DNA from 2 places in the Actinomadura sp. NPDC048394 genome. Region 2 is predicted to be linked to the other one. Evidence: riboswitches for the same ligand, from Rfam matches in the RefSeq annotation. Region 2 holds a riboswitch; the other holds the start of a gene.
What was found. A riboswitch is a leader RNA that binds a small molecule or an ion and turns the genes downstream of it on or off. The one in region 2 is predicted to bind cobalamin.

Region 1: another riboswitch for cobalamin. It lies ahead of AB0C78_RS07260 (ribonucleoside-diphosphate reductase subunit alpha); the one in region 2 lies ahead of AB0C78_RS33770 (putative cobaltochelatase).

Annotation. Positions count from the first base shown of each region.
Region 1 is NZ_JBEZJL010000008.1:63,246-71,030, forward strand. It holds gene AB0C78_RS07225 (sigma-70 family RNA polymerase sigma factor) at 1-282, opposite strand, end outside; gene AB0C78_RS07230 (NAD(P)H-dependent oxidoreductase) at 361-1,056, shown strand; gene AB0C78_RS07235 (hypothetical protein) at 1,068-1,664, shown strand; gene AB0C78_RS07240 (antibiotic biosynthesis monooxygenase) at 1,668-2,447, opposite strand; gene AB0C78_RS07245 (copper resistance CopC family protein) at 2,511-3,059, opposite strand; gene AB0C78_RS07250 (YcnI family protein) at 3,056-3,772, opposite strand; gene AB0C78_RS07255 (hypothetical protein) at 3,849-4,463, opposite strand; cobalamin riboswitch at 4,572-4,798, shown strand; gene AB0C78_RS07260 (ribonucleoside-diphosphate reductase subunit alpha) at 4,892-7,162, shown strand; gene AB0C78_RS07265 (ribonucleotide-diphosphate reductase subunit beta) at 7,162-7,785, shown strand, end outside.
Region 2 is NZ_JBEZJL010000055.1:62,638-70,422, reverse strand. It holds gene AB0C78_RS33785 (helix-turn-helix transcriptional regulator) at 1-316, opposite strand, end outside; gene AB0C78_RS33780 (ATP-binding protein) at 511-1,245, shown strand; gene AB0C78_RS33775 (helix-turn-helix domain-containing protein) at 1,156-1,950, opposite strand; cobalamin riboswitch at 2,068-2,192, shown strand; gene AB0C78_RS33770 (putative cobaltochelatase) at 2,249-4,309, shown strand; gene cobO (cob(I)yrinic acid a,c-diamide adenosyltransferase) at 4,367-4,981, shown strand; gene AB0C78_RS33760 (cobyrinate a,c-diamide synthase) at 4,975-6,345, shown strand; gene AB0C78_RS33755 (GNAT family N-acetyltransferase) at 6,392-6,967, shown strand; gene AB0C78_RS33750 (hypothetical protein) at 7,053-7,553, shown strand; gene AB0C78_RS33745 (hypothetical protein) at 7,556-7,785, shown strand, end outside.

The sequences.
Region 1 (7,785 bases), on a different contig from region 2:
GCGGCCGCCCGCCCGCTCCAGTGCGGCGAGGCCGTCGAGGCCCGCGGGGTCCTCGTCGCGGCGCCGCCGCGCGCGCAGCATGTCGAGGCAGATCCGCCCGGCGATCGTGGTCAGCCAGCCGGGCAGGTTCGCGACGTCCCCGGCGCCCGCGCGGGACGCCCGCAGCCACGTCTCCTGGACGGCGTCGTCGGCCTCGTCCAGCGAGCCGAGCATCCGGTACGCGACCGCCCGCAGGTGGCCGCGGCACTCGTCGAACCGCTCGGCCAACACCTGCTCGTCCATCGGTCCCCTTTCGGTGGTGCGGGTCGTCATAGGTGTGGGAACAAGGACGACACGAGAGCGAAGGAGACGCGCTCCGCCATGCTATCGGCCCACGACCAGGTCACCTCGCTGCTGCACCTGGACTCCAGCCACTCCGGCGATTCCATCACCCGGCACCTGTCCGCGCGGTTCGCGGACGCGTGGCGGGAACGGCACGGGACGTCCGGGCACCGGTACCGCGATCTCGTCGCCGATCCGGTGCCGCCGATCTCGGCGGCCTATTGCGCGCTCGGGCGCCGCGTCGAGAGGAACGGCTACGTCCCGCCCGCGAAAGTTGACGCGCTCATCGAGGACGCCGCCGAGGAACGGGAATGGGCGCTGACCCGGCCGCTGATCGAGCAGGTCCTCGACGCGGGGACCGTGCTGATCGGCGCCCCGATGTACAACTTCTCGGTCCCCGCGTCGCTCAAGGCGTGGATCGACCGGATCACCTTTCCCGGCGCGTACACCGACCCGGACAGCGGCCGGAGCCTCCTGCACGGGACGCGTGTCGTCGTCGTGACGGCGCGCGGCGGCGCGTACGGCCCCGGCACGCCACGGGAGGGATTCGACTTCCAGGAGCCGTACCTGCGCGCCTATTTCGGCAATCTCGGTATCGCCGACGACGGCGTGACCTTCGTCAATGCGGAAATGACCCTGGCCGACCTCGTCCCGCACCTGGCGCGTTTCCGGGAAATGGCGGCACAATCGCTGGCCGAAGCGCAGGAGGCAGTAATCGCCCTAGCCTCCCGCTAAAAGGGGGTGCGGTGGATCCGGAGATCGTCGTCGTGCTGAGCGGCCTCACCGGCGCCCGGAAAGCGGGTGCCGTTCTCGGGCTGACTCTCGGTCCGCTCGTGGTGGCGTCCTTGGGCGCGGGCCTCCTCGTCGAGGCCGGCCGGATGGGAAGCGATTCCACGGCGGGTCTCGCCGGCGCGGCCGGCATCGTCGCGCTGATCGTGGCCATCGGCCTCGTCTCGGCGCTCTTCGGCGTACGCCACTGGTTCGCCCATCCACGGGTGTGGCTGGACGGGACGGTGCTGCACGCTCATCTGGAGTACGGGGCGCAAAGCTGCGATCTCTCGACCGTGCGGCATGTCGTGGTGGAGGACGTGCCGCACCCGCCGGCCGCACGCTGGAACCCGCCGGCCCGCAGCGCCGGGACCGTAACGGCCCCGCGGGTCGCGCGCCTCGAGGTCCAGGGGGACGAGGGGCTCATCGACGTCGTGCTGTTCGATGACCGGCGGCGGGCGCCGGTGCCGGAGGAGGCGTTGAAGGCGCTGGCGGGTGCGATCCTCGCTGGGCCGGGGCGCGGTGGCCCCGCCGCTGAGGCGGCGCGGCGGCTGCGCGAGATGGCGGAGGCGTAGCGGCTATTTGGTGGGGGTGTAGGGCGGGGCTTCGCCCCAGCTCCAGTGGGGCATGGGGGCTTCGAGGGGCGGGGTCGCGCCCGGCTGGGAGTTCGCCAGCGCGATGCGGGTGCCCCACTCGATGTAGGACGCGAACGCGGCGCGGAACTCGGGGTCGGCGGGCAGGCCGACCTCGTCGGCGGCGTCCATGAGCAGGCTCACCCAGCGGCGGCGCTGCGCCTCGGTGATCGCCTTGCCGAGGTGCTGCCGGACCATGTGGTGGTAGCCGCCGCGTTCCCGGCTGTAGCGCTCGGGGCCGCGGAACACCTCGCCCAGCCAGGTCGCGACCCATTTCGGGTGGTCGGGGGCCATGTGCTCGAAGAGGGGGCGGAGCAGGTCGTCCTTGAGGACGGTGGTGTAGAAGACCTCGGTGAGGCGCTGCAGGGCGTCGGCGCCGCCGGCCCAGTCGTACATGGTGGGGACGGACGAGCCCTTGCCGTGGACGGGCGTCGCCTCGTAGTGCCGCATCTCCTCGATCTGCTGGACGTACGGCTTGATCTCGGCGAAGAAGGCGGGGAAGTGCTCGCCGGAGCGGAAGCCCCGGGAGTGGTCGTCGGCGGACGTCCAGCGGATCCGCAGGATGTAGCACTCGGGTTCGTCGACGCAGCGGGACAACTCGTAGTCGACGCACTGCGGGGCGGCGGCGAGCGGGACGGCGGCGCGGGCGTAGGCGGCCTCGAACTCCTCCGCCCTCGCCCGGTCGATCCGGTAGCGGATGTACTCGACGATCATCGGGGCCCCCATGAATGATCCTCCGGTCGGGTAATCACTGTAACAACGTAATCACCCGACCGGAAGACTTCATGATCATTCGTTCGGGGACGCTCCCGAGGTGCGCCGGTACCAGGCGAACCCGCCGCCCGCGAGCGCGACGACGGCGGCGGCCAGGCCGATCCACAGCCAGCCGGACGAGCCGCCGGAGCCGTTGCCGGACGCCTTCGCGGCGGGCGCGGACGCGGCGGGCGCGCCCCCGGCGGCCCCGGTCGACCCGGTGACGGTGAACGTGTACGTGCCGCTGATCGGATGGCCGTCCGGCGACACGACGCGCCAGCCGACCGTGTACACCCCGTTCGGCAGCGTGCCCTTCACCGCCTCGGTGACCTTGTTGTCCACCGCCTGGGCCTTGCCCGCCTCGTGCCGCCCGCCCTTCGCGTCCGTCAGCACGACCTGCGGCAGCTGCACCGGGTCGGCGTAGGTCAGGACGATCTGGGTGGGCGGCGCGATCGTCGCGTTCGCGGCCGGGTTCGCGCCGGTCAGCGACGTGTGCGCGGACGCGGGCGGCGCGGCCAGCGCGAGCGCGAGCGCGGCGAAGGCCGCGCCGGCGCCGGCGGCGGTGCGCCGGACGGCCCGGCTCACGCCCGGCTCCGCGCGCGGGACAGGCCGTAGCCGCCGACCGCGATGCCGATCACGCCGACGCCGATGCCGACGCCGCCGAGGACGCGCGCGGTGCCGTCGTCCGAGCTCGCCTCGGTCTTCGCGGCGGCCGGCTTCGACTGCGCGGTGAGCCCGGCGGTGGCGGCGTCGCCGGTGCCCTTGGGCGTCAGCTTCAGCGTGGGCGCCGGGTGCTCGGGCTCGTTCGAGCCGTCGCCCGGGTCCTGCTCCCACTTGACGACCTGGCCGTCGGAGTAGGTCTGGTCGGCCTTGAACATCATCGTGTCGGTGTCGGTCGGCAGCGGGCCGAGCGAGACGTCGAACTCCTGGAACTGGCCGGGCTCGATCTTGCCGCCGGACCAGGTGATCTGCGTGACGGCCTTGGTCAGCTCGCCGCCCTCGGTCTTGATCGGCTTCGGCAGCGTGGACTCGACGACCTTCGCCGTCCAGCCGGGGACGGGACGCACCGACACCGACGCCACCGGGTGGTCGGCCGGGAGGTTCACGACGAGCTTGGTGGTGTCGGCGTGGTCCTCCTCGTTCGGCACCCGGAACGAGACCTTGGCGTAGGAGCCCTGCTCGGCGGTCTTCGGGTTGACGGTGACGTGCGCGGACGCGGCGGTGGCGAAGGCGATCAGACCGAGGCCGGTCAGCGAGGCGAGCGTGCCGAGCCGGCGGGCATGCGTGCGGGAAGGCAAGACGGAACTCCGTTCGAGTCGTACGGGAATGGCCGGGCGCCGGGGGTCCGGCGGCCGGTGACGTACGGCGCTCGCCTCAGAGGCGGGCGAGCGCCCTCGAACGCGGCGGGGGTCCCCGCCGGACGACCTGGTGCCGGAGCGCGCGTCCCGTGGCGAGCGCGCCGGCCGCCACCGGCACCACGGGGGTACGCACCGGGCGCTCCGCCGGTTCGATCAGCAGCAGCGCGAGCAGCAGCCGGATCGGCCGGTCGGCGGCGGACGCGAGGCGCCGGGCGAGGGACCACGCGGCCCGCTCGCCGCGCCGCAGCCACCAGGCGGCGGCGATGGCGGCGGCGACGTGCGCGAGGGTCATGGAGGTGCCGGAGCCGTGCATCGCGGGCGCCGCGGCGGCGTGTCCCGCATGGGCGGTGGTGTCGCAGTCGCGCATGCCCTCGGTCGCGCTCGCGAACAGGGTGTGCAGCGCGAACTGGCCGCCGAGCAGCCCGCCCATGATCGTCGGGAGGGAGCGCTCGTGGCCGGCGAGGGCGAGGGTGACGGCGAGGACCGCGCCGAATCCGGCGAGCACCGCCCAGCCCGGCACGGGGTCGTGCGAGGCGAGGTCGTGGCCGAGGGTCGCCAGCGTGACGCACACGGTCGCGAAGACGACCGCGCGCGCGGTGCGGAAGACCGGCTGCCTGGGACGCGGGGACATGACGGGGACATCGTCCCACCTCCGTCCGGGCGGCCGCATCCGACCCCCGGGATCCGATCCCGACGCGCCCTACATGTTGGGGTTGCGCAATGAGGATCAACAAGATGTAGGGTTCAATCCCGTGCTGGTTCGCCCCCGCCGCTCGCGGCGGGGGCGTCGCAAGAGGGAACCCGGTGCGAGTCCGGGACTGCCCCGCAGCGGTGAGCGGGAACGACCGCCGTCACAGGCACTGAACCGGGCGACCGGATCGGGAAGCGACGGCCAGTAGGTCGTGCCTCCGGACGGAGGCGCGGCGCCCGCGAGTCCGAAGACCTGCCATGCACGCCGTACGTCCGAGGCTTCGCGGGTGAGCCGGGGGACGGTGCGCGGCAGCATGCCGTCGCTCCCGTTCGCATGCCCTCGCGAGGCCGGCTCACGAGGGAGAGAACGTGACAGTCACCATGCAGGCGCCGGCGGCGCCGGGGATCGCCGCCGACGTCGCGGCGGCCTGTGCCGGCATCGAGGGGACCGCGCCGGAACGGGTGCTCGGCGCGGTCCGCGCGGGGGACGGCGCGAGCGCCGCGGACCTGCGGGACCTCGCGATCGGGGAGGCCGCCGCGCTGGTCGCGGCGGAGCCGGGGTACTCGCGGGTCGCCGCGCGGCTGCTCGCGGGCCGGATCCGCGACGAGACCGCCGAGGCGGGCGTCCGGAGCTTCGCGGAGTCCGTCGCCGCCGCGCACGCCGAGGGACTCCTCGCGGACGGCCCCGCCGCGTTCGTCGCCGCGAACGCCGCCGCCCTGGACGCCTTGATCGATGAGGAGGCGGACGACCGGTTCGGCTACTTCGGCCTCCGCACCCTCTACGACCGCTACCTGCTGCGGCATCCGCGGACCCGGCTCGTGTTGGAGCGCCCGCAGCACTTCTTCCTGCGGGTGGCCGTCGGTCTGTCCGAGAGCGTGGAGGAGGCCGCCGAGCTGTACGGGCTGCTCAGCACGCTGTCGTACCTGCCCAGCTCGCCGACGCTGTTCAACTCGGCGGCGCGCCGCCCGCAGCTGTCGTCGTGCTTCCTGCTGGACTCGCCGCGCGACGAGCTGGAGGCGATCTACGAGCGGTACGGGCAGGTCGCGCGGCTCAGCAAGTACGCGGGCGGGATCGGGATCTCCTGGACGCGGGTCCGCTCGCGCGGGTCGCTGATCCGCGGCACGAACGGGCACTCCAACGGGATCGTCCCGTGGCTGCGCACGCTGGACGCTTCCGTCGCCGCCGTCAACCAGGGCGGCCGCCGCAAGGGCGCCGCGTGCGTGTACCTGGAGCCGTGGCACGCCGACGTCGAGGAGTTCCTCGAGCTGCGCGACAACACCGGCGAGGACGCGCGCCGCACCCACAACCTGAACCTGGCGAACTGGGTCCCGGACGAGTTCATGCGCCGCGTCGAGGCGGACGGGACGTGGTCGCTGTTCGACCCGAAGGAGGTCCCGGAGCTCACCGACCTCTGGGGCGACGCTTTCGACAAGGCGTACCGGGCGGCCGAAAAGGAGGGCCGGTACGTCCGGCAGGTCCCGGCCCGCAAGCTCTACGGGCGGATGATGCGCACGCTCGCGGAGACGGGCAACGGGTGGATGACCTTCAAGGACGCCGCGAACCGGGCCTGCAACCAGACCGCCGAGCCGGGCCGGACCGTCCACCTGTCGAACCTGTGCACCGAGATCCTGGAGGTCACGGGCGACAACGAGGCGGCGGTGTGCAACCTCGGGTCGGTGAACCTGGCGGCGCACGTGGCGCCGTCCGGGATCGACTGGGACCGGCTCCGCGCGACCGTCCGCACCGCCGTCCGGTTCCTGGACCGCACCATCGACCGCGGCTTCTACCCGACGCCCGAGGCGGAAACGGCCAACCGGAAATGGCGTCCCGTCGGGCTCGGCGTCATGGGTCTCGCGGACGTGTTCTTCACGTTGCGGCTCCCGTTCGACTCCGCCGAGGCCCGCGAGCTGTCCACCCGGATCGCCGAGGAGATCGCGCTCGCCGCGTACGGCGCGTCCGCCGACCTCGCCGAGGCGCACGGCCCGCTCCCCGCCTACGCCGAGACCCGCACCGCGCGCGGGCAGCTGCACCTCGACCACTTCCCGGACGCCGCGCCCACCCGTCCCGCCGAATGGGACGCGCTCCGCGCCCGCATCGCCGACGTCGGGCTGCGCAACTCGCTGCTGATCGCGATCGCGCCGACCGCCACGATCGCGTCCATCGCGGGCTGCTACGAGTGCATCGAGCCGCAGGTGTCCAACCTGTTCAAGCGCGAGACGCTGTCCGGCGAGTTCCTGCAGATCAACGGGTACCTCGTCGAGGACCTCAAGTCGCTCGGGCTGTGGAACGACGCCGTCCGCGAGGCGATCAAGCGGGCGAACGGCTCGATCCAGGGCCTGGTCGACCTGCCCGAGGAGATGCGCGAGCTGTACCGGACGGCCTGGGAGCTGCCGCAGAAGGCGCTCATCGACCTCGCCGCCGCCCGCACCCCGTACATCGACCAGTCGCACTCCCTGAACCTGTTCATGGAGACCCCGACGATCGGGAAGCTGTCCTCGATGTACGCCTACGCGTGGCGCAAGGGCCTCAAGACCACCTACTACCTGCGCTCCCGTCCTGCCACGCGGATCGCGCAGACGACCGTCGCCGCGACGGTCTGCTCCCTGGAGAACCCCGAGACCTGCGAGGCGTGCCAGTAATGCCGCTGCTCGACCCCGGCATGGACCTGACCCTGCGGCCCATGCGCTACCCCGACTTCTACGAGCGCTACCGCGCCGCGATCCGCAACACCTGGACGGTCGAGGAGGTGGACCTCGCCTCCGACCTCGCGGACCTCGCCCGCCTCACGCCGGCGGAGCTGCACCTGGTGAACCGGCTCGTCGCGTTCTTCGCCACCGGCGACTCGATCGTGGCGAACAACCTCGTCCTCAACCTGTACAAGCACGTCAACGCGCCGGAGGCCCGACTGTACCTGTCGCGGCAGCTGTTCGAGGAGGCCGTGCACGTCCAGTTCTACCTGACGCTCCTCGACACCTATCTGCCCGACCAGGACGAGCGGGCGCGGGCGTTCGCGGCGATCGAGCACATCCCGTCCATCCGCGCGAAGGCGGAGTTCTGCTTCCGCTGGATCGACTCGCTCGGGTCGCTGGACGAGCTGCGCACCGCCGCCGACCGGCGCGCGTTCCTGCTCAACCTGATCTGCTTCGCCGCGTGCATCGAGGGCCTGTTCTTCTACGGCGCGTTCGCCTATGTCTACTGGCTGCGGTCCCGGGGCCTGCTGAACGGCCTCGCGTCCGGAACCAACTGGGTTTTCCGGGACGAG
Region 2 (7,785 bases):
GCGACGCCTCGTCCTCCAGCGCGACGTAGCTGCCCGCGAAGACGTCCTGGTAGGCGGTCCACCAGCCGCGCTGCCCGGCCTGCCTGGCCAGCGTGATCAGCGCGTCGCGGTCGGGGCTCGGAACGCCGTACAGGTCGAGGATGTCGGCGATGTCGCCGGGGCGCGGCCGGGTCTGGCTGGTCTCCAGCCGGGAGACGGTGGCCCGGGACCAGTCGAGGCGGTCCGCCACCTCCTGCAGGGTGAGTCCCTGCTCCTCGCGCAGCTTGCGGAGCTCCCGCGCCAGACGGCGGCCACGAACGGTGGGGCGGTAGGTCATGGGAGCGAAGTCTCGCCGCTCTCGGGCCGCGCCACAACGCGATTGGCGAACCCGGCACGAAGGGCAGGGCAATTCCATGAAGCCGCTTGCGTACGTGAGAATCTCACGAGACGCTTGAATGCGTGACTGCTCGGGGACCGAACGTGACGGCGACCGGACCGCGCGCCCGGGCAGGCGGCCCGCGGGAGGCACTCGTGAAGACCCCGCCCGAGACCACCGACGCGAGCCCGCGCGCGACGCGGCACACCGCCGGGCCGCGCGCCGGGCACGACCGGACGGCCGCCGCCCCGGCCGCTCCCGGCCTGGCGGCGCCGCCGGGCGCCCCCTCCGACCCGGTGGCCGACCTCGCCGCCGACACCATGGCCGACGCGATGGCCGCGGGCGCCGCGCGCGGACCGGCCGGCGCCAGGCCGGGCTGGGTGTGGGCGCTGCCCGGCGGCCCCGGCTGCGCGAGCCACGCCCGCCGCGTGCTGCGCGACGCGCTCGCCTCGCTCGGCGTGCGGGACGAGGTGATCGGCGACGCCCAGCTCATGGTGAGCGAGCTGGCCACCAACGCCCACCAGCACGCCGGCGACCACGGCCCGCACGAGCTGTGGCTCTACCTCGGCGACCCGGCCGCCGGCCCGGAGCCCCGCCCGTCCGGCGACCCCGGCGGCCCGTCCGGCGGCCCGTCCGACCGGCCCGGGGCTCTGGCCGGCGGCGAGGTGCGGTGCGCGGTCTTCGACGCCTACGCCGAGGCGGCGCTGCCCGGCTACTCGTGGACGTCGGGGGACTGCGGGCGCGGGCTCAGCATCGTCCGGGAGCTGTCGTGCGGGCGCTGGGGCATGCTGCGGACGCTGTCACGGCTCGGCCCGGGCGTCCGCGGCAAGGCCGTCTGGTTCGCCGTCCCGGTGCGCGGCGGAGTGCAGCAGCCGGTTCCCGGCCTCTAGGCGCTCCCCGCTCGCCGGCCCGGGCTCCGCGTCCCGGGCCTCCAGCGCGGGGGCGATGTCGGTGACCATCGACAGCAGCGACCTGGTCAGCAGCGTCTGCACCTGCGCGCGGTCGAGGGTCCGCTCCTGGAGCCACTGCCGCGTCGCCGCGTCCGCGAGCCCGGAGTAGACGCGCAGGACGGCCCGCAGCGTGCCGGTCGGCGCGGGCACCCGCAGGACGGCGAGCATGTGCTCGACCGTCCGGTCGCGGAACCGGTTGACGATGTCCAGCAGCTCCGGGTCCTGCCCGAAGCCCTCCGCGTCCAGCGCCGCGAACCAGGTGGTGGCGTTCCGCTCGGCGGTGTCCAGGAACAGGTTCACGCACAGTTCGACGGTCTCGGGCAGCGTCATCCGCTCGTCCGGCGGCGGCGCCTGCACCGCCGCGGTGGCGGTCAGGCCCTGGACGACCTTGAGGAACAGCTCGCGCTTGGTGCCGAAGTAGTAGTGGATGAGCCCGCGCTGGACGCCGGCCTCCCGGGCGATCGCCGCCGTGGCGACCTCCGCGTACGGCAGTTCGGTGAACATGCGGCGCGCGACGTCGAGGATCTGGTCGCGCCGCTCGTCGCGCGGCAGGCGCTGATAGCGGGCCTTCGGGGTCCTGGTGGCGCCCGGGCGCGGCGTCGCGGCTCCGGCGGCCTCGCCGCGCGGGGCTGCGCGTCGCTCCATACCGACCAGTAGACCATTCTCATTGGCGTATCGCCAACATTGACCATCACTCCGCCGATAGACCGCCGGGTCGAGCGCGCCCGGCCGGTGTGCGATCCTGGGCGGGCGACGGACGCGGAGGAACCCGGTGCGAATCCGGGGCTGTCCCGCAACTGTGACCAGGGGAGCGCCCCCTCGACGCGGCCACGGCACGCGGTGCTGGAAGGCCGAGGGAGCGCGGTGATCCGGGAGCCAGGAGACTCCGGCCGTCGGACAGGCACCGCCACGGGCGTGGACACCCGAGGAAGGATGACGACACGTGCGACCCGCGTCGAAGACGGGCGCCGGCCGGCCGGAGCGGCGCGCCCGCGCGCGCTACCCCTTCTCCGCCGTCGTCGGGATGGACGATCTCAAGCTCGCCCTGCTGATCAACGCCGTGTCGCCGGGCGTCGGCGGCGTGCTGGTGCGCGGCGAGAAGGGCACCGCGAAGTCGACGATCGTGCGCGCGCTGGCCGGGCTGCTGCCGCCGGTGCCGGTCGTGCCGGGCTGCCGGTTCTCCTGCGATCCCGCCGACCCCGACCCGTCCTGCCCGGACGGCCCGGACGGCCCGCACGCCGCGGGCGGCGCTGAGGCGCGGGCAGCGCGGCTGGTGGAGCTGCCGGTGGGCGCGTCCGAGGACCGGCTCACCGGCTCGCTGGACATCGAGCGCGCGCTCACCGAGGGCGTGAAGGCGTTCGAGCCGGGCCTGCTCGCGGCGGCGCACCGCGGCGTGCTGTACGTCGACGAGGTCAACCTCCTCCATGACCACCTGGTCGACCTGCTGCTGGACGCGGCGGCCATGGGCGAGTCGTACGTGGAGCGCGAGGGCGTGTCGGTCCGGCACGCGGCGCGGTTCCTGCTGGTCGGGACGATGAACCCGGAGGAGGGCGAGCTGCGCCCGCAGCTGCTGGACCGGTTCGGGCTGACCGTCGAGGTCGCCGCGACCCGCGACCCGGCCGAGCGCGCCGAGGTCGTCCGGCGGCGGCTGCGGTTCGAGGACGACCCGGACGGCTTCGCCGCGGCCTTCGCCGAGGACGAGGCCGACCTGGCCAACCGGATCGCCGCCGCCCGCGACCGGCTGCCCGCCGTGGAGCTGACCGACGCCGCGCTCCGCCAGATCACCGCCGTATGCGCGTCGTTCGAGGTCGACGGCCTGCGCGCCGACCTGGTGACGGCCCGCGCGGCGATCGCGCTGGCCGCCTGGCACGGCCGCGACGCGGTGACGGCCGACGACGTGCGGACGGCGGCGCGGCTCGCGCTGCCGCACCGGCGCCGCCGCGACCCGTTCGACGCGCCCGGCCTGGACCGGCAGAAGCTCGACGAGGTCCTCGACGAGCACGGCGACGATCCGGAACCGCCGCCCGACGACCCGGGGCCTTCCGACGACGGGCCCGGCGGACCGGACGGGGGAGGCGGCGGCCTTCCCGACGGCCCCGAACAGGACGCGTCCGTCCCGCCTCCTGCCGTCCCGCCGCAGGCGGAACAGTCGGAGCCGTCCGTGGAGAGCGGCGGCCCGGGGCGTTCGGGTGAGAGCGAGCCCGCGCCCGCGGACGCCGCCTACAAGCCGCGCCTTTTCACCGTCCCCGGGCTGGGCGACGGTGCGCCGGGACGGCGTTCCAAGGCGCGCAGCCCGTACGGGCGCGTCTCGGGTGCCCGGCCGGGCGCGCGCGGGCTGCACCTAACGGCGACGCTCCGCGCGGCGGCACCGCACCAGCGCGCGCGGGGACGTACCGGTTCCGGTCTGGTCGTCCAACCCGAAGACCTGCGCGAAGCGGTCCGCGACGGGCGGGAAGGCAATCTCGTCCTGTTCGTGGTGGACGCCAGCGGGTCGATGGCGGCGCGCAAGCGGATGCGCGCGGTGAAGGGCGCCGTCCTGAGCCTCCTTCTCGACGCCTACCAGCGGCGCGACAAGGTCGGCCTCATCACCTTCCGGGGGAGGGACGCCGACCTGGCGCTGCCGCCCACGTCGTCGGTGGAGGCCGGGGCGCGCCGCCTCGACGCGCTGCCGACCGGAGGCCGCACGCCCCTGTCCGCGGGGCTGATGCGCGCGGCGGAGGTGCTGCGGGTCGAGCGGCTGCGCGACCCGGCCCGGCGCCCGCTGCTGGTCGTGGTGACCGACGGCCGCGCCACCCACGGCCCCGACCCGTCGCGGGCGGCCGGGCTGCTCGCCGGCGTCGCGTCCGTGGTCGTCGACTGCGAGTCCGGGCCGGTGCGGCTCGGCCTCGCCGCCGCGCTCGGCGCCCGGCTCGGCGCCGAGGTCGTCCGGCTCGACCGCCTCGCCGCCGACGCGCTCGCCGGCGTCGTCCGCGACGCGCGCGGCGGCGCGCGGAACGTCGCGTGACCGCCGGGCGGTCCGCCGCAGATCCAGCAAGCGCAGATCCAGGAAGCAGGGGCTGAGATGCCGCAGGGCAAGCCGGAGTACGTGCCGGACGACGGGCTCACCACCAGGCAGCGCCGCAACCGGCCGCTGGTGATGGTGCACACCGGGCCGGGCAAGGGGAAGTCGACGGCCGCGTTCGGGCTCGCGCTCCGGGCCTGGAACCAGGGCTGGCCGATCGGGGTGTTCCAGTTCGTCAAGTCGGCGAAGTGGCGGATCGGCGAGGAGAACGCGCTGCTCGCGCTCGGCCGCCTGCACGAGCAGACCGGCGAAGGGGGGCCGGTGTTCTGGAACAAGATGGGCGAGGGCTGGTCGTGGATCCAGCGGCCCGGCACCGAGGCCGACCACGAGGCCGACGCCCGCGAGGGCTGGGAGCAGATCAAGCGCGACCTGGCCGCCGAGACGTACCGCCTCTACGTCCTGGACGAGTTCACCTACCCGATGAAGTGGGGCTGGGTCGACGTCGACGACGTCGTGGCCACGCTGGCGGACCGTCCCGGCAACCAGCACGTGGTGATCACCGGCCGGGACGCCGACCCGCGCCTCATCGAGGCCGCCGACCTGGTCACGGAGATGGGCAAGGTGCGGCACCCGATGGACAGCGGCCAGAAGGGGCAGAAGGGCATCGAGTGGTGACCGTCCCGCGGCTCGTCGTCGCGGCGCCCTCGTCGGGCAGCGGCAAGACGACCGTGGCGACCGGGCTGATGGCCGCGTTCGCGATGCGCGGCCTGCAGGTGTCACCGCACAAGGTGGGCCCGGACTACATCGACCCCGGCTACCACGCGCTCGCGACGGGCCGCCCCGGCCGGAACCTGGATCCCTGGCTGACGTCCGAGGACCTGGTCGTGCCGCTGTTCCTGCACGGCGCGGAGGGCGCGGACATAGCCGTCGTCGAGGGCGTCATGGGCCTGTACGACGGTGCGGCCGGGCTCGGGCCGTCCGCCTCGGCCGGGGGAGGGGACTACGCGTCCACGGCGCATGTCGCGACGCTCCTGGACGCGCCGGTCGTGCTGGTCGTGGACGCGTCCGCCGCCGCGGGACGGTCCGTCGCGGCGCTCGTCCACGGGTTCCGGTCGTTCGGGACGGTCCGCGTCGGCGGCGTCATCCTGAACCGGCTCGGTTCCGACGGCCACGAGCGCATGTGCCGCGAGGCCGTCGAGGAACTCGGGCTGCCGGTTCTGGGCGCGCTGCGCCGCACCGACGACGCCGCGACGCCGTCCCGGCACCTCGGGCTCATACCGGCGGCCGAACGCAGCGCGGAAGCGGTGGACACCGTCCGGCGGCTGGGCGAACTCGTCGCGGCGTCATGCGACCTCGACGCCCTCCTAGCGCTGGCCCGGGAGGCGCCGGAGCTGGACGCCGCGCCGTGGGATCCGTCCGAGGCCGTACCGGAGAAACATGCCGGACGTCCCCGCATCGCGGTGGCGGGCGGTCCCGCCTTCACGTTCGGCTATGCGGAGAACGAGGAACTGCTCGAAGCGGCGGGCGCGGAGGTCGTGCGGTTCGATCCGTTGCAGGACGAGGGCCTGCCCGAAGGGACGCGCGGAGTCGTCGTCGGCGGCGGGTTCCCCGAGGTGTACGCGGCGCAGCTGTCGTCCAACGAGCCGCTGCGCGAGGAACTGGCGGCGTTCGCTGAGACGTCCCGACCCGTGTACGCCGAGTGCGCAGGACTCCTATACCTCGCGGAGGAACTCGACGGCGCGCCCATGTGCGGTGTGCTGAATGGCGCGAGAGCGGCCATGGCCCCGCGGCTGACGCTGGGTTATCGTGCCGCGGTGGCGGTGGCCGACTCGGTCGTCGCGCGCGCGGGCGAACGGGTGCACGGGCACGAGTTCCACCGCACGGTGACGGTCCCCGACCGTGGGGAGACCGCCGCCTGGCAGTGGTCCGCGTCCGGTCCGGTGGGCTTCGTGCGGGGCGACTGCGTCGCGTCGTACCTCCACGTGCACTGGGCCGGATCGCCCTGGTTCGCCAGCCGGATGGTCGCGGCCTGCCTGTGACGGCCCCGCCTGCGGGCATGGCGGGGATGCGGGTGGAGGGAGAGGTGTGGACGTCTTCACCGGGAGCGTGCGCCTGGAGGCCGGGCGCCTCGTCCTGCGCCCGTTCGGGCTCGACGACGCACCCGACCTGATCGAGGTGATCCGCGCGGGCGAGGACTTCCTCCCGCCGAACTTCCCTGACGCGCTGGAGGCCGAGCCGCTCGCCTGGTTCCTGCGCGAGGGCGTCCACAAGGTGCACCGCTTCGGCCTCGGCATCCACTTGGCCGTGACCGACCGCGAGACGGGTGGCCTTATCGGCACCATCGGCCTGTTCAAAGTCGACTGGGCGCAACTGACCTGCGAGGTCGGATACGGGGTGCGGTCAAGCGCGCGCGGGCGGGGGTACGCCACGGAGGCTCTCACGCTCGTCTCGAACTGGGCGCTGCGGGACTGCGGGCTGTTCCGTATCGAACTGCGCGCCCTCACCAGCAACCACGCCTCGATCCGGGTCGCGGAGAAGGCCGGCTACCTGCGCGAAGGGGTGGCGCGGGGCGCGGAACGCGACGCCGAGGGCGTCAACCGGGACATGTTCGTCTTCAGCCGCATCGCCACCGATCTCCGTCAGGACGGTCCGGAATGCTGACCGATCCGGGGGCGCGCGGCGCGCCGCGCCCCGGGCCGGGCGCGGCCTCCGGGAGGCTCGACGCCCACGACCAGGAGGGACGGGCATGACCGGGACACAGGCGACAGAGGCGCCCGCGGTACGGCGGACGCTGGTGATGCACGGCGCGGACGCGGCGGAGACCGCCCGCCGCATGCTGCCGAAACTGCCGGACGACTGCTTCGTCCCCGTCGGCCTCGACGCGCTGCGGAGCGCGGTCGGCGAAGGGCTCGCGCAGGTCGTGCTGGTGTCCGGCGTCGACGAGCAGGCCGCGATCGCGGGCGGCGTCCCCGCCCTCTCCGCGATCACCGCGGACATGGACGGCGGCCCGGCGCTGGCGGCCGAGGTCGAGGCGGCCGGGACGCCGCAGAGCGCCTACGAGCTGTGGGAGGCCGCCGGACGGCTCGGGCCGTGCGGCCGGGAGCTGTGCCGCCGGACCGCCGGCGAGCTGGAACGCCTCGCCGCCGAGGCCGCCGGGTCGGCCGAGAGCCCGGTGGCCGCGCAGGTCGTGCTGGTCGACGCGAAGGGAGAGCGCATGGTGGGGATGTTCGGGCGGATGGCGCGGTAGCGGTGCTCACGGTCAGCGGCCGCGACGGCGCGCCGCGCTCCGGGACCGCGCTCGCGGCACGGGCCTTCGCGCTGGCGGACGTGCCCTGGGACGACGCGCTCGTCGTCTCCGCCGCAGAATTCCGGCGCGCGGTGAACGCCTGCCGCGCGCACCCCAAGGTGGCCGTCCTGACCGCCCCTGGCACGGGACCCGCCGAACTAGGCCGCGCCCTGTTCCCGCAGACGCCGCGCTC